DNA from 3 places in the Halomonas sp. 707B3 genome. Region 3 is predicted to be linked to each of the others. Evidence: riboswitches for the same ligand, from Rfam matches in the RefSeq annotation. Region 3 holds a riboswitch; each other region holds the start of a gene.
What was found. A riboswitch is a leader RNA that binds a small molecule or an ion and turns the genes downstream of it on or off. The one in region 3 is predicted to bind thiamine pyrophosphate.

Region 1 (5,757 bases), on a different contig from region 3:
GTCGTGCTGCTCGCTTATGGGTGCCAGCAGTGCAAACTCACCCTCTTCCATGTGGAATTCATGGATTTCACGGGGGCCATGTGGGGTATCGCACTGAGAGCAACGATAACTGTCATCTTCGCCGTAAACCAGGCGGTGATACATCTTAAATAGCGTATAGAGGGCTAACCCACCATCAAACGCAGGCCAACGTGCAGGCGTCTCGACAATATCGTCTGTCAGCGTTTGGCCTTCTGCCTCGGCATCTGCGATGGCATCGGCAAGAGGGGCAGCTAAAATGGCCGTGTTATCGGCAGGTAGCGGCGCATTTTGCCGGGCGGCGGTGGTAAAGCGCTCCACGGCAGTGTGGTAGTCATCTAAGCTATGTAGCGCATAATCGGCGTGCTGCAGGTCAGATGGCTCAAAGCCTCCGTTCTCCCAGCCATGAATGACACGTAGAGTGACTTGCCCGCGCTGCATCGGGCGCGCTAGCAGCGTATGAAGCATAACGCGGATATGTAGCTGACGCTCATCCGTATCGTTTTCGAACGCACGGTAAGGGTCGGCAAAAAGCTCATGCAAACGCCCTGGCGTGTGCTCTTTAGCTTCAGAGTATGTCATGGTGGTTTCCCTGTTAGTACGCCGCTTTGCTGATAACGTACGGCTTTTATGACATGGACTTAATAAGAGTATGGTGAGCGCGAACGCGAAATGAAAGGTGCTTTAGTTAGCAATTTGTTACCAGTTAATTTAATCGCGCTATTTATATCATGAACATAACAAGAAGGTGTCAATATGTCTGCTGCTATTAGCCGTTTTAAACTTCCCGAAACGCTGGATGATGTGCCAAGCGATATTCGTGATGCGATGTTAGCTGTGCAGGAAAAAGCGGGGTTCGTGCCTAATGTGTTTCTGATGCTGGCGCATCGCCCTGAGGAGTTTCGCGCTTTTTTTGCCTATCACGATGCCCTGATGGAGCGCGACTCCGATACGCTGACCAAAGCTGAAAAGGAGATGATTGTGGTGGCTACCAGTGCCCGCAATCGCTGCTTGTACTGTGTGGTTGCCCATGGCGCGCTGGTACGCATTTACAGTAAAGACCCGTTATTGGCCGATAATATCGCCATTAACCATACCGTCGCGGGGCTAAGCGAGCGTCATCGTCTAATGCTCGATTTTGCGCTGCATAGCGCTATCGAACTAGGGGAATTTTCTCCGCACTGGCAAACCCGTTTAGAAAAAGTGGGGTTTACCTTAGATGACTGCTGGGATATTGGCGCCATTGCGGCGTTTTTTGGTATGTCGAATCGCTTGGTGACCCTAGCGGGCACGCCGCCTAATTCCGAGTTCTATCTCATGGGGCGCGTGCCGAAAAAGCCTGACGAATCGGTTCGCGAAACGCCGTAAGACTTTACTACGGCGCTGCTTTGATTGAGGATAGCGCCTTCATTCACTGTCGCCAGGGGAGCCCAAAACGGGCTGAGAATGCGCGTAACGCAGACCCTGGAACCTGATCCGGTTCGTACCGGCGGAGGAAGCGCGACATGCCATACCTAACGTATGCTGTGTTAGGCGCAGCCCTGTGCTGCTTTGCATTTCTGGGTCTTCGGGCACGCTTTGGCGGCGGCTCGCTGGATGATTATGTCACCGCCCGCAACTCGCAAACTGCGTCCACTCTGGGGCTGTCTTTTTTAGCCTCTGGAATGGGTGCCTGGATTCTGTTTGCTCCACCTGAAATTGGTGCCTTTGTTGGCCCCGTGGCGCTGCTGGGCTATGCCTTTGGCTCGGCGCTTCCGTTTATTGTATTGGGCCTTTATGGGCCAAAAATACGCCAAGCGCTGCCAGAAGGGCGCAGCATCGCGGAGTTTGCTGAGGCGTGCTATGGCAAAAACGTTCGTCGCTTTGTGGCGATGGTATCTGTTGCTTATATGGGCTGCTTTTTAGCCGCTGAGTTAACTGCCATTGGGGCCATTACCGCGCTGCTCTCTGATGTGCCGCCTGCCGTGGTGATCATTGGCGTTGCTCTAACGACGCTGGTGTACACCGTGATGGGCGGCCTTCGCGCCAGCCTTGCGACCGACCGTTGGCAGGCATGGCTGCTGTTGGCCCTACTACTGGCGGTGGCGAGCGTAACGCTTTGGCGGCTACCGAGCATGCCCAGCGACGCCGCTTTACCCTCATTGCCAATCGGTAGCTCGCTCAGCGTGGCATTGACGCTGGTGATTGCTGTGACGGCTGCCAATTTATTCCACCAGGGCTATTGGCAGCGGGTGTGGGCGGCACAAGATGACCAAAGCCTTGGGCGTGGCGCCTGGCTAGGCGGTAGTATGACGATTCTCGTGGTGATGGTAATTGGTGGCGTGGGCATGATGGCCGCCATGAGCGGTGTCAGCTTAGGTGAGCCGCCCATGCCGTTTTTTGCGCTGTTAAGCGATGCGCCGATATGGATCACTCTGCCGTCACTGGTACTTGCCGTTACCCTGGTCACGTCTAGCGTCGACACGTTACAAAACGGGATTGCCTCGCTATGGGCCAGCGGCGACCGCCCAGATGCTTTAACCAAGGCCCGCTGGCTCACTGTCGCGATCATGGTGCCGGTGATTGTGATTGCTCTGCAGGGGCTCTCGGTGCTTCGCCTGTTCCTGATTGCCGATCTGCTGTGTGCCGCCATCGTGGTACCGGTACTGCTTGGCTTATGGCAACGCATGACGCCTATGGCTGCGATAGGCGGCGGGCTTGCTGGGCTAGTGGGCGCTGTGCTGCCGGGTTGGTTGAGCCAAGGCAGTGTTAGTGCGGGCGTGATAGCAGCCACCTTCCCCGGCAGCGTACCAACCCTTGGCCCGTTTGTTGGGGCGCTGCTGCTCTCAACTGCAGTGAGTATGATCATTGCTGGAGCCAACAAGCGCCGCGTCCTTGCCCGTTAATCAAGGCGTTAAGCAGGAAATTTCGTTTCGCGTTATGCTGGCAGGGGTCTGACTACTACTGTAGGTGCGATCGCCATGAGCCACCTGTTACCTCCTAACGAAAATGCCCGTTTGGCTGCGCTTAACGAGCTAGCACTGTTGGATACGCCGAACGAGCCTGTTTTTGATCGCATTACGCGCTTGGTAACGGTGCTACTCGGTGTGCCACAGTCAACTATCACTCTGATTGATTCTGATCGGCAGTGGTTTAAGTCGCAAGTTGGCATCAATATCTCCGAAACGCCGCGGGATGTGGCGTTTTGTGCCTACACCGTGCTGGAAGCTTCTCCGTTGGTGGTGAAAGATGCGCTGCAAGATGAGCGTTTTGCCACCAACCCTTTAGTGACTCGACCTGATGGAATACGTTTTTACGCAGGCATTCCGCTTAAAAACTCACAGGGACTGGTGCTGGGTTCGCTGTGTGCGATGGATAGCAAACCGCGGCAGTTGAGCGCTCAGGAGCAGGCCGCGTTGCAAGATTTAGCCGACATTGTGACCGGTGAGATTCACCTGCGCGAACGGCTCATTAAAGAGCAAAAAAATAGTATTGCCACCCAAAAAGCGCTCACTGAGCTTCATCAAAGCCTTGAACAGCAAATCGAGCGGCGTACTCGCGAGCTCAATTTGGTGATTGAGTCTGCCTACGATGCCTATCTGAGCATTGACGCCCAAGAGCGGGTGCTGGACTGGAACCGTGCTGCAGAGAGCATATTTGGCTGGAGTCGCAAAGAAGCTTTAACGCGCCCACTAACGGCGCTTATGTTTCCCCAAGGGCTACCCAATCAAGATGAATCTGCGCCTATTTCTTGTGAGGCGACGCGCCGTGATGGCGTCCGCTTGCCGGTCGAAGTACGCCTGAAAAGCTATGAGATTAATGGTCGGATGCGCCGTAGCCTGTTTATTCACGATATCACTGAGCGCCAGCAGCTAGAGCGGCTTCGGGATCAACAGGCCCGTGAAGATGTACTGACTCGGTTGCCTAATCGCCGTGCGCTTGACGAGCGCCTATCCGAAGCGATGGCGCGGGTACGCCGTACCCTAAACCCGCTTGCGGTGCTGTTTCTTGATTTAGACGGGTTCAAGCGTGTTAACGACCAGCATGGCCACGCCATGGGTGATGAACTGCTGCGCGACGTTGCCAAGCGCTTGCAGTATGCCGTTCGCGAGACGGACTTTGTTGCCCGTTGGGCAGGAGACGAGTTTGTCGTGCTGCTAGAAGGAGTCACCGCCGAGGCGCTAGAGCCATTGGCCCAGAAACTGATTCACCTCATTGAAGAGCCGCTTCATGTTGGCAGCGCTACCTTACGGGTTAGTACCAGCATCGGTGTAGCGCTATTTTTGCCAGGGGCGTCTGAAACGGCTCAGGAGTTGTTAAAGCGAGCTGACGTGGCAATGTATATGGCTAAGCGGGCGGGTAAAGCGCGTATAGAGCTAGCGCGCCCGGCAGATATAACGCCCAAGACTTAACGAACCCAGGGAAGAAAATGATTCGTTGCATATTAACCACCCCAGAAGGCGATGTGCGTGAGGGGGATGTACGCCTAATCGACGACTGGAAAACAATGCCCACTGCCCATTTGTGGGTTGATATGAAAGGCGAAAGCGAAGCGCAGGAGCGTGATGTGCTAGAGCGTTTTGACTGCCATCCCTTGGCCATTCAAGATGCCCATAAAGAGCGACACCCGCCGAAAATTGAAGAGTTTGAGAACCATACGCTGATTATTTATCGCGGCATTTCATCATTCGATGCCCAGCTTAATTTTGTGCCCCAGCAGGTCTGTTTCTTTATCGGCGAACGTTTTTTGATAACGCTTCACCCCGGAGAAGCCTTGAGTATTGAGCGGCTGTTAAATGAGCAGGGTAAGGCGTTGCTGGCGCTTTCCCCAGAGCATGTGGCATTAAAAGTGATGTATACCTCAGCAGGATTTTATATTGATAGCCTGCTGGAGTTTGAGATGGAACTTAGCGATCTTGAGGATGAGCTGCTCGAAAACGGCAACGATGTTCTGATGCGTAAAATTACGACTTACCGCTCGCGGCTGGTGAAAATGCGGCGCATCTTTAGCTATCACAAAGGTATTACTCAAGAGCTAACAGCGTATGACTACGCCCACTTACCTAGAGGTGAGAGTGAAACCCTGCACGCGATTACCGATGTAGAGGAGCGCTTTGAGCGCCTCTATACGCTGACACAAATGTACTACGATATTTGCGGTGACTTGGTGGATGGCTATATCTCTATTTCTTCTCACCAGCTAAATATCACCATGCGTGTTTTGACGGTGATTACCGCTATTTTTGTTCCGCTGACGTTCATTGCCGGTATTTACGGAATGAACTTCGAATATATGCCTGAGCTTAGCTATCAATACGGCTACTTCTTTGTATGGGGGGCCATGTTGGGTATTGGCGGTATTTTAATCTGGCTGTTTAAACGCAAAGACTGGTTCTAAAGCCCTTGTCGGGCGGTGAGTTGGTGTAAACGAAATGCCAGCATGCAAAGCCCCAGCGCAATCAAGAGCCACAGAGCGGCCAGTAACATAGGAAAAGCCCGGGCCCCGGCGATATCCAGCAGCGGGCCTGTTAAAGACGGAATAATCAGCGCACCGCTACCCGCTGCGGTAAAAATAGCGCCGGTGGTGCGGCCCCGCATCACAATGGCCTGGTTGCATAGCGCAAAGAGTGTCGGGAAAAAAGCAGAGGCCGAAAGCCCAAACAGCAGTGCTCCGAGGCTTAGAGGCAGCCAGTTAAAATGCAGGCCGGCCGAGGCACCCAAGCCCAGCGCCAAACAACTGGCTAACACCTGCCAGGGTGA
Region 2 (5,757 bases), on a different contig from region 3:
TCTGTATACCTCAAAATCTTAGATTTTCGTAAGATCTCGTAATTTTCTCTAATTGCTTTTGAGAAGCCTTGCACTGCTTTGGGGTCGCATATCCCTAAGAGTTGGTTGCATGCCTCATAGGATTCTCGGGGCTCTGGAGATGACGCGCGATATATTGCCTCACGCGCTGTAGTTCCAGCCAATGTTATCGTAACGGGAGAAGGAAAGAAGGAGACTGAACTCAATATGCTTTCGAACTTTTCCCAAAACTCTTCAATACCAAGGGTGTAGCCATTTAATTCAATTTTACGAATTTCACGTATCTTTTCGTTTGCTTTCCTAACGCGTTCTTGTTCGAGTTCAAACGGCGTTATCCCAATTCTCCGTGCGAGCGCTATTTGGTCTTCCGCTTCACTGAGAACTTTGTCTTTTAGCGCTACACGCTGTTCCGGTGTAAGTTCGATATAACAGTTGATGAGGCTTTCTATCTCAAACCAGACTTTATCTTTGTATTTTTCCTCATCCGAACTGAGGTCAGCGATGTTTTTTATCATTGCCCTATTCATCCGTACTGATATTTATTTCGGAGATCGGAACTCTCACGTGTGTTGAATTCTCCTCACTAAGCCACTGAGGAAGAATTGATAACTCTAGGTTGATTGGCACATTGGGGTCATCAAATTTCCCGTTCTCAAGTGCAGCAACAAGTGCCACCTTGGTTTTTTTGTCCAAGTAGATATTGAGTAAGGCTCCCTCACTCCGATGCCGAATGTATATCTCAATGCCGCTCATTTCATTTTTCCTTCTTCGGTTACACAGCGTAACTCGGCAGCCTAACAGTGATTATACACCCTGCAATAAAACCTCAATGAACGCGACGTCACATTGACTGCTGGTTCACAGCCATCAAATTGACTCTACACCATTGACTCTATTGAAAGCAAAGCGAATTTTGGCTTTATATCCAAAATTCGCGGGCTTGCGCGTTTTGCTTGCCTCAATAATACTGTCTTTATGAACAGCATAATTGGGGCATCCACCTATGAAACTGATGGAACGCGTCAAGGCAACCATAGGGGGCAAGCACTCAATGCCATCGTCTTTTCTTGTTGTTTATTGATTTCACGGCAGCCCACTTCTGTGCGCCCAATAAAATAAGCCCCCTTGCATCTCCCCCACCCGCCTCCTACACTCCATCCACGAACAGCTTGACGGGGTGCCGGTGATATCCGGCTGAGATGGCGCAGGGTGAGCTTTTGGCTACCGAGCGCTGGTCCCGCTGAACCTGATCCGGCTAATGCACTGCTTTTTGAATGGCGGCGCGGGTACCGGCGTAGGGATCAAGCGATGGCCGCGGCGCACCTTTACGCCACCCTTCCGTGCCATTCCCTCGATCTTTCTCGCCTGCCCTCCGGATCATTACCACCGGAGGCATCATGGGCTACCGCTTTACCGATCTCACCACCGCTTGCCAAGACGATTGGTGCGCTTATATCGAGCACGATTTCGTGCGCCAGCTGGGCAACGCCACGCTGCCTGAGGCGTCGTTTCGCCACTACCTGAAGCAGGATTACCTGTTCTTGATCCACTTCGCCCGCGCCTACGCGCTGGCCGCCTACAAAAGCCCCACCCTGGCGGATCTGCGCCAAGCCCATGAAGGCCTGAAAGCCATTGTGGATGTGGAGCTGGGCTTGCACGTGGGCTTTTGCGAGGAGTGGGGCATCAGTGAGCAAGCGCTTGCCGAACTCCCCGAAGCCCGCGCCACGCTGGCCTACACCCGCTATGTGTTGGATACCGGCAACCGAGGCGATCTGCTGGATTTGCACGTGGCGCTGGCCCCCTGCTTGGTGGGCTACGGCGAAATCGCCAACTGGCTGAACGCGCAGCCTTCTACCCTGCGCGACGCGCAAAACCCTTTCGATGCTTGGATTGCCATGTACGAAGGCGAGGAATTCCAAGCCGCCATGCAGGCGGAACTTGCGTGGCTGGATGCCCGCTTAGCCGATGTCACCCCCGCCCGTTTTGCTGAGCTAAGCAAAATCTTCCGCGATGCCACCCGCCTGGAAATCGATTTTTGGCAGATGGGTTTAGACCTTTCTGAATAATGACCAACAACAAGGAAACCGTTATGACCAAGACTGTTAAAAGTAAAACTGCCCACTTTTTAGCCGAAACCGCCCAGGTGGATGCCGCCGCCGTGGCGCCGCTGCCCGGCTCGCGCAAGGTGTACGTGGAAGGCTCGCGGCCAGATATTCGCGTGCCGTTTCGGGAAATCACTCTCTCGCCCACCAAAACCAGTGGCGTGGATGAACAGAACCCGCCGCTGCTGGTGTACGACACCTCCGGCCCCTACACCGATCCCAACGCCAATATCGATTTGCGCCAAGGCCTGCCGGAGCTTCGCCGGGCCTGGATTGAAGAGCGCAACGACACCGAGTTTTTAGATGGCCCCACCAGCCAATACGGCCAGCGCCGCGCCAACGACCCGACGCTGGCCCAGCTGCGCTTTGATTTAACCCGCACCCCGCGCCGGGCACAAGCGGGCAAGAACGTGACCCAGCTGCACTACGCCCGCCAGGGCATCATCACGCCGGAAATGGAGTTTATCGCCCTGCGGGAAAACCAACGCCGCCAGGCGTTGGGTACGGCAGAGGTGGAGCGCATTCTGGGCCATCAGCATGCGGGCCAGAGCTTTGGCGCTAGCCTGCCCAAGGAAATTACCCCGGAGTTCGTGCGCGATGAGGTGGCCCGTGGGCGGGCGATTATTCCCAATAACATCAACCATCCGGAAAGCGAGCCGATGATCATTGGCCGCAACTTCCTGGTGAAGATCAACGGCAACCTGGGCAACTCGGCGGTCACCTCTTCCATTGAAGAGGAAGTGGACAAGATGACCTGGGGCATCCGCTGGGGCGCGGATACCATCATGGACCTCTCCACCGGCCAGAACATCCATGAAACCCGCGAGTGGATCATCCGCAACTCGCCGGTGCCGATTGGTACGGTGCCCATCTATCAGGCGCTGGAGAAGGTCAACGGCATTGCCGAAAACCTCACCTGGGAGATCTTCCGCGATACGCTGATCGAGCAGGCGGAACAGGGGGTGGATTACTTCACCATTCACGCGGGGGTGCTGCTGCGCTATGTGCCGCTCACCGCCAACCGCGTCACCGGCATTGTTAGCCGTGGCGGCTCCATCATGGCAAAGTGGTGTTTGTATCACCATCAAGAGAGCTTCCTGTATACCCACTTCGAGGAGATCTGCGAGATCTGCAAGCAGTACGATGTGGCGTTCTCGCTGGGCGACGGCCTGCGCCCCGGCTCGATTGCCGATGCCAATGATGAAGCGCAAATGGCGGAGCTGAAAACCCTAGGCGAGCTGACCCACATTGCCTGGAAGCACGATGTACAGGTGATGATCGAAGGCCCCGGCCATGTGCCCATGCACCTGGTGAAGGAGAACATGGACAAGCAGCTGGAGTACTGCGACGAAGCGCCCTTCTATACCCTTGGGCCGCTGGTGACGGATATCGCCCCCGGCTACGACCATATTACCTCTGGCATTGGGGCGGCGATGATTGGTTGGTTTGGCTGCGCCATGCTCTGCTACGTGACGCCGAAAGAGCACCTGGGCCTGCCCAATAAGGACGACGTAAAAACCGGCATCATTACCTACAAGATTGCCGCCCACGCAGCGGATTTAGCCAAGGGCCATCCGGCCGCGCAGCGCCGTGATAATGCGCTCTCCAAGGCGCGCTTCGAGTTCCGCTGGGAGGACCAGTTCAACCTGGGCCTAGACCCCGACACCGCGCGGGAATACCACGATGAAACCCTACCGAAGGACTCCGCCAAGGTGGCGCACTTCTGCTCCATGTGCGGGCCGAAGTTCTGCTCGATGAAGATCAGTCAGGAAGTGCGCGATACCTACCGCGACCGCGCCCCGGAAAACGCCAGCGAAAGCGACGCCGAAGCAGTGAAGCGCGGCATGCAGGAGCAGGCGGAGAAGTTCCGCCGGGAAGGCAGCGAGCTTTACCAGGAGGTATAAAAAAGCGGCATCGCACGCTGCCTGTGGCCCTCAGGAAACCTTGAGGGCCACTTTTAATACGCCGTCGCGCTGGTGGGAGAACAGGTCGTAGGCTTCGACGATATTATCCAGCGCGTAACGGTGGGTCACCATGGGGCCAAGATCCAACCGTCCGGCGGCAATGATGCTCATCAGCCTGCGCATACGCTCTTTGCCGCCAGGGCAAAGTGAGGTAACGATCTTGTGGTCACCCAGGCCCGCACAGAAAGCACCCAGCGGAATCGTTAGGTCTTGGGAGTAAACACCCAGGCTGGAGAGCGTTCCACCGGGTTTTAGCACCCGCAGAGCGGACTCAAAAGTCTGTTGCAGTCCAAGCGCTTCAATCGCGGAATCGACGCCGCGCCCGCCGGTGATTTTGAGAATTTCCTCGACCACATCCACCTTGCGGAAATCCAGCGTTACATCCGCGCCCATCTGCTTGGCCATCTGTAAACGCTCATCAACACCGTCTACCGCAATGATCATCCCGGCCCCACGCAACCGCGCACCCGCCGTGGCGCATAGGCCAATCGGCCCTTGGGCGAATACCGCCACCGTGTCGCCAATTTTGATACCAGCGGCTTCGGCACCGGCAAAGCCGGTGGACATAATATCCGGGCACATCAGCACTTGTTCGTCGGTTAGGCCATCCGGCACTGGCGAGAGGTTGGCCTGGGCATCCGGCACCAGCAGGTACTCGGCTTGGGCGCCGTCGATGGTGTTACCAAAGCGCCAGCCGCCCATCGGTTTATACCCGTGGCCGTGGTGGCCGCCATCCTGCGAGCAGCAATCATCCTGGCAGGCGTAGGAGGTAAAACTGGGGCAGATGGCGCCAGCAATGACCCGCTGGCCTTCTTGGTAGCCCTTAACGTTGGCACCCAGTTTTTCAATAATACCCACGGGTTCATGGCCGATGGTTAAGCCGCGCTCCACCGGGTACTCACCTTTCAGGATATGTATATCGGTGCCGCAGATCGTGGTGGTGGTCACACGCATCAGCGCGTCGTTGGGGCCGATCTCGGGAATGGGTTTTTCGTCAATTTCGATGCGGCCGGGCTCAACGAAAATGGCCGCTTTCATCATGGTAGGCATGGAACACTTCCTCAGTGAGGGGAGTCATGACACATCACCATTACGTCATAGCAGGCGTTCCGCTATCTTGCGCTCCATCAAGGTTGTGCAAGATAAAAATAGTCGCCTGATCGGTTGTTTATTGATCTATGTCAATGCGATCAATTATCAATAATTAGATACTAAAATAGTGCTTTCAATTTAACCGTAGTGCTTCTCCCTGAGCGTGGCGGCGATACTCATGGTTTCAACCGTGTTTTGTATTCCGAGAGTACGACCTGACTTTTTGCTCAGCACGGTACTGATGCTGCCTCTGGCCGGGTGCATCTCGCTACCACCGCCCGACTCCACTCCAGCGGTTGAACTGCCCTCCACCTACCAAGTTGGCTCAACGGCACTCTCTGAAATATCTGCAGCTCCCAACCTCCCCTGGCGCGACTACTTTACCGATTTGCAGCTACAGCGCCTGATTGAACAAGCACTGACCACCAACCGCCATTTGCGCAGCGCACTGCTGAGGGTTGAGCAGGCTCGCGCCCTCTATGGCATTCAGCAATCAGAGTTGCTGCCAACCATCGGTGCCGAAGCCAGTAGCGAGCGCTCTCGTGTGCCTAGCGACCTGAATGCCCCCAGCGCTCCTCAAG
Region 3 (5,757 bases):
GATACTCGGCCAATGCGGCCTCTGCGTCGTCACGCTGGGCAGGGTTGCGCAGCCAAATGGCATCGACCCCCAGGCGGAAAAAGCCCGCCTGGGTTTCGTACACATCAAAGCCATGCTCATCCAGCAGTTGGCGGACTTCCATGGCCTCTTCATCGGTTACATGGCGCAACCGAAACAGCAAATGGGCCATCTTAGTCGCCCATGGCTGCCATGCGGTCGGCTTGAATCACTTCAATCCAGTAGCCATCCGGGTCTTTCACGAAGATAACGTCTTTCATCTTGCCCTGGTCGGCACGCTTCACGAAGGTTACGTCGTGCTCATCAAACCACGCCTGGGCGGCTTCTAAATCCGGCACGTTGAAGCAGATATGGCCAAAGCCCTGGGGCTCAGCGTTGCCATCGTGGTAGGCAAAATCCTGCTGGGTTTCGGTGCCCCAGTTGTGGGTCAGCTCTAACAGGCCTTTCTGGCTAAAGGTCCAGGCGGTGCGGGCTTGGGTTTCTTCCGGCACGCTGTCGCTGGCTTCCACGTTGGCGAGGAAGTAGAGCGAAAACTGCATCTCTTCAAAGTCCAGCCGGCGCAGCACCTGCATACCGAACACTTTGGAGTAGAACGCCAGGGCGCGTTCCGGGTCTTTTACCCGCAGCATGGTGTGATTTAAGCGAAAACCCTGAGTTTGCGGGGCAACGGGGGCAACGCCTGGGTGCTGTTCACCTTGAAACGACATACAACTCTCCTATTGCGGGTTGGGGCATCATGAAAAGTATGCTGATATAACGCAAATTCTTTGACGAACATATTACTTTGTACAAGGCTTAGGCTGCTAACAGCGTCAAGCTGTCTACCGCTATTTGCGTATTGATCATTTTGCTTACTTCCCCCTGTTATGAGGGCGCAGGTTGTATATTTCCAGCCCTCACCCAAGGAGCCTTTATGTCCCGCGATCGAAACGTACTAGGTGAGCCGTTAACACCCTGCTGCCACTCTCCTAAAACCGGCTTCTACCGCGATGGGTTTTGCCGCGTTGGCCCTGACGATGTGGGAGTGCATTCGGTATGCGCGCTGGTTACTGAGGAGTTTTTAGCCTTTTCTAAAGCACAGGGAAACGATTTGGTTACCCCTCGCCCGGAGTATGGCTTTCCTGGCCTGACCCCAGGCGACCGCTGGTGCTTATGCGCCCACCGCTGGGCCGAAGCTGCCGAGGTAGGGCTGGCACCGCCGGTGATTCTTTCCGGCACGAACGAGCGCACCCTGGAGATTATTCCACTGATTAAGCTACAGCAGCATGCGTTGGATGCGGTGCATTAATCTGTACCGCTACCTATTGCGACTTCATTGGTGAAAATTAGCCACTGGAATTTCTATGCAACCTCTCTACACTTCTATTTCAATAACTCTACAATTTAGTTAGCGATGCCCCAATGGCGGCGTCCGATGGGAGTGTGCCATGACCGCAATCGATATGACGCTTGGCGACCGCCTAACGTTGAAGCAGTTAGCCCACGCGATTCAAAACGGCTTTTCGCCGATTGTCGAAGTGGAGTCCATGGACGGTATCTATAAGGTTCGCTTCCATCACGCTAATGGGGTGTCGGATCTTAGCGATGCCCACGGCCGCGTTCGTACTTTTCTTGGCACAGGGGAGATTCGCGATACCCTGGGGCAGTTGGGGCTTACCCATGGCGTGCTCACCTGCGCTGACCAGTGCGGCGATGAGATGATTGGTGTCTCTGGCCGTGCAATTACCCCAGATGAAATGCTGACCTACGGCACCCGCATCGCCTTCCGCTAATCGTTGCTGAAAAGTAGCGGCTGCACTGGGGCTTTACAGCCTCGCTCAAGGCTAGGATAGTACCCCCAACGACAGGGGCGCCGCTTGGCGGCTGAGAAGCACCCTTTGAACCTGAACCGGATAACGCCGGCGTAGGGAGTCGTGGTGCTTTTCACCACCTCCTCCGCCGGGAGGATGCTATGACCCACCCCCCGCTTGGCGAGATGCTCGTCACTCTGCGCGATACCACGCCGCTTGTTCACTGCATGACTAACTATGTTGCGATGAACAGCACGGCTAACCTGCTGCTGGCTACGGGCGCCTCGCCTGCCATGCTGCATGCCCCTGAAGAGGTGGCTGAATTCACCGCAATAGCGGGCGCACTCTCCATTAACATTGGCACGCTCTCTACCCCTTGGGCAGAGTCGATGCAGCTTGCCGCTCGCACGGCTAAAGAAACAGGCACCCCGTGGGTGTTAGACCCAGTAGCGGTCGGGGCCACCGCCTTTCGTCAGCAGGTCTGCACCGCGCTGCTTGCCCATCGGCCTAACGTCATTCGCGCCAACGCATCGGAAGTCATGGCGCTCACTGGCTTAGCCAGCCAAGGTCGCGGCGTCGATGCCACCACCACAACGGAGGATGCCGCCCAAGCGGCGATCAAGCTGGCAAAGCAGCAGTGCTGCATTGTTGCCATGACCGGCGAAACCGATTTTATTACCGATGGCACCCACCACTACCGTTTAACGGGCGGCCACGCGCTAATGCCGCGCGTAACCACCCTGGGCTGCGGGTTAAGCGCTTTGGTAGCGGGGTTTTTGGCCGCCAACCAGGCCCATCCACTTTCGGCAACGCTGGCTGCGCTGGCGTGCTTCAGCATTGCCGGAAGCCGTGCGGGGCAGCAGGCCAGTGGGCCGGGCAGTTTTCAGGTCGCGCTACTGGATGCGCTGTATGCCCTTACCCCTGACGATCTCTCTTCTCTTAGCCAGCTGGAGACGCTCCATGCCGTTTGATCTTTCGCTCTATTTAGTCACCGATGCTGCGTTATGCGCCGAAACGGGGCTTGAAGCGACCGTGAAAGCCGCCGTGAAGGGGGGCGTGACCATGGTGCAGCTGCGCGATAAGCATGCCAGCGATAAGGCCATGATTGCCCAGGCAACACGGCTGAAAGCACTGCTGGAAGGTAGCGGTGTGCCCTTGATCATTAATGACCGCTTAAACGTCGCCATCGCCAGCCGCGCCGATGGCCTGCACGTTGGCCAGAGCGACACCGCCGTTCAAGAGGCGCGCCAGGCACTGGGGCGCCAGGCCATTATTGGGCTGTCGATCAATACGTTGGAACAGCTGCAAAGCGCCCCCGTGGCGCTGCTGGATTACGTGGGACTGGGGCCGGTGTTTGCTACCGTGAGCAAGCAGGATCACGCTCAGCCGATTGGCTTTGATGGCTTAGCAGAGCTTGCCAGCGCCTGCCCCCTGCCCAGCGTGGCGATTGGCGGCTTAAAAGCCGAACACGCTGCTCAAGTCAGTGCGGCAGGCGCGAACGGCATCGCGGTGATTTCAGCAATTTGCGGCCAGTCCGACCCACACCAAGCGGCTCTCGCGTTTCGCGCCGGATGAGTCCGTTTATCCACCTCACCGCCTTTGCCAACGTAGTGGCTGAGTTTGGCAGGCCATCTCCGTGGAGCTTTCCCCATGCTACCTAGCCTGTTTATTTCCCATGGCTCGCCCATGCTTGCCCTAACGCCCACCCCCGCCCATCACTTTTTACGGGAGTTGGGCCAAACCCTACGCCCTAAGGCCGTGGTGGTCGTTTCCGCGCACTGGGAGACCCCACACTTGCAGGTCAGCAGCAGCGTAAAGCCTGTCACCATCCACGATTTTGGCGGCTTTCCTGATGCGCTGTTTGCGGTTCAGTACCCTGCTCCTGGTAACCCTGAGCTGGCCCAACGGCTGGCCAAGCAGCTCGGCGCCACGCCCGTGGAGCGCGGCCTGGACCACGGTGCCTGGGTGCCACTCTCACTGATGTACCCTGACGCTGACGTGCCGGTAGTGTCGCTTTCGCTTCCCAGCCGTTGGAGTAATACCGAGTTGATAGCCCTGGGCGAGCAGCTGGCAATGCTGCGCCAGGAGGATATTTTAGTGGTTGGCTCGGGGAGCTTGACCCATAACCTCTATGAGCTTCAGCCACAGGGTAGCCAGATACCGGCCTGGGTAGGTAGCTTTGCCGAGTGGGTTAATGCACGGCTGCGCGAGGGCGATCGTGACGCGCTGGCCAACTGGCAAACCGCCCCAGACGCCAAGCGCAATCATCCCACGCCAGAGCACTTCCAGCCGCTGCTGGTGGCTATGGGAGCAGGCGGCAGCGCCGCCACCCAGCTACACCACAGTGTTGAGCACGGCGTGCTGGCAATGGATGTCTATCAGTTTGCCTAGCGCTTACGCTGTGGGGCGGCGCTTCAAAGTGGTGCGTCGGTCATGGTAGGCAATGGCGAGCCCGCTGATCATAATCAGTACGCTGCCGACCCATACCCAGAGGTCGGGCAGTTCACCCCAGAACCACCAGCCTAGCAGCACTGCCCAGAGCATCGCGGTGTAATCAAACGGTGCCGCAATGGCTGCAGGTGCATAGCGAAACGCAAGAGTAATAAATGCCGTGGCCCCTACGCCTAACACGCCGGATACTACAAAGCCTAGCCAGTGCCAGGGCTGCGGCGTTTGCCATACCCAGGGCAAGCTGATTGCGGTGACCACCAGCGGCACCATGGTCATGTAGAACACCATGGCCCAGAGGTGCTCGTTCGCGCCATAGCGCCGCGCCGTGACCATCATCAGGGCATAAAATACCGCTGCGGCCAGCAAAATCATGGCGCCTAGTTGAAACGCATCTCCGCCCGGGCGAACTACAATCAGCACGCCCACAAAGCCTACCAGTGATGCTACAAGCACTGGCGGATCAATACGCTCACCTAAAAGCGGCACGGATAGCAGCGTGACAAATAGCGGTGCGACAAACGCAATGGCGGTGGCTTCTGCCAGCGGTAACAGGGTTAGCCCCCACACAAAGCACACCATGGTGGCGGTGTAGATCAACCCACGCAGCAGATGAACGCCTGGCCGCTTGGTGCGCAGCTTACGTAGCCCGCCGCTAAAATAAGCCAACAGAGCAATGAGCGGTAACGATACCAGCGTGCGGAAAAAAATAATTTGTATCGGGGAGTGCACCGCCCCTAACCACTTTGATACTGCGTCCCCTAGTGCTAAAAACAGCACGCCTAAGCACATGCAAAGTATGCCTTTTAAGGATGGCGTCATAAACATGCTCCTTGTGTTGCTATTGTTATGGTCCTACTCGGATATCATCGACATACAATAAAAAGCCCCGCCAACGTACATTAGCGGGGCGGTGAACCACTGCGGTGGTTAAAGGCTTGCGTTGACCACCATACAATCCATGCCCTGCGCCTGAAGCGTTTGGCAAGCTTGCCGCGCCTGGGATTCGTTTAGCGAGACCACACGAGCGCGAAATACCGTGGCTTGTCCTTGAAGTTGGTCGATCGCTACGCGCCCGCCGACACTGTTGGGTAAGCGCTGCACGGCTTGGCGAGCCAATTGCTCAGCTTGGGCCGCCTGGCTAAAGGCACCTACTTGAATGCCCCAGCCAGCAGAGGCCATTTGCGCAGTGGGAGATGCCGTCGCCAGCACGCGCTCCCGCTCAATAAAGGCTTGCAGTGGATCTTGCGAGGCAGCTTCTGGTGCCTCCTCACGTGCGGCCTCCGCTTGGAGAAGCTGGGCCTCAACGGTTTGTGCCGGCGTACTGTTAGACATGGGCCGTGTGGGTGATAGCGACGTGGCGGAGACATTAGCCATCATCGGTTGTGAGCGAGGCTGAGTAAGCGGTTGGGCTGGTCCCGCAAACCCCATAAACTCACTTGAGAAACTGGTATCAGCAAGCCATGAGCGTTGATCTCTTAGCGACGCACGCATAAAGCTG

Region 1: it holds a riboswitch for thiamine pyrophosphate, as region 3 does, so the genes downstream of both, BIS10_RS04100 (sodium:solute symporter) here and thiM (hydroxyethylthiazole kinase) in region 3, are expected to answer to the same signal.
Region 2: it holds a riboswitch for thiamine pyrophosphate, as region 3 does, so the genes downstream of both, tenA (thiaminase II) here and thiM (hydroxyethylthiazole kinase) in region 3, are expected to answer to the same signal.

Annotation. Positions count from the first base shown of each region.
Region 1 is NZ_JAMZBE010000017.1:5,703-11,459, reverse strand. Features, by position in the region: gene BIS10_RS04110 (hypothetical protein) at 1-600, opposite strand, end outside; gene BIS10_RS04105 (peroxidase-related enzyme) at 775-1,386, shown strand; TPP riboswitch at 1,431-1,534, shown strand; gene BIS10_RS04100 (sodium:solute symporter) at 1,524-2,903, shown strand; gene BIS10_RS04095 (diguanylate cyclase domain-containing protein) at 2,979-4,409, shown strand; gene corA (magnesium/cobalt transporter CorA) at 4,427-5,395, shown strand; gene BIS10_RS04085 (sugar MFS transporter) at 5,392-5,757, opposite strand, start outside.
Region 2 is NZ_JAMZBE010000077.1:5,658-11,414, reverse strand. Features, by position in the region: gene BIS10_RS11310 (hypothetical protein) at 1-533, opposite strand, end outside; gene BIS10_RS11305 (hypothetical protein) at 538-771, opposite strand; TPP riboswitch at 1,182-1,336, shown strand; gene tenA (thiaminase II) at 1,416-2,084, shown strand; gene thiC (phosphomethylpyrimidine synthase ThiC) at 2,108-4,024, shown strand; gene BIS10_RS11290 (NAD(P)-dependent alcohol dehydrogenase) at 4,055-5,134, opposite strand; gene BIS10_RS11285 (efflux transporter outer membrane subunit) at 5,355-5,757, shown strand, end outside.
Region 3 is NZ_JAMZBE010000084.1:4,258-10,014, forward strand. Features, by position in the region: gene BIS10_RS11890 (DUF6164 family protein) at 1-190, opposite strand, end outside; gene gloA (lactoylglutathione lyase) at 192-725, opposite strand; gene BIS10_RS11900 (DUF2237 family protein) at 932-1,306, shown strand; gene BIS10_RS11905 (hypothetical protein) at 1,446-1,790, shown strand; TPP riboswitch at 1,854-1,945, shown strand; gene thiM (hydroxyethylthiazole kinase) at 1,970-2,779, shown strand; gene thiE (thiamine phosphate synthase) at 2,769-3,383, shown strand; gene BIS10_RS11920 (dioxygenase) at 3,459-4,199, shown strand; gene BIS10_RS11925 (DMT family transporter) at 4,203-5,078, opposite strand; gene BIS10_RS11930 (D-alanyl-D-alanine carboxypeptidase) at 5,187-5,757, opposite strand, start outside.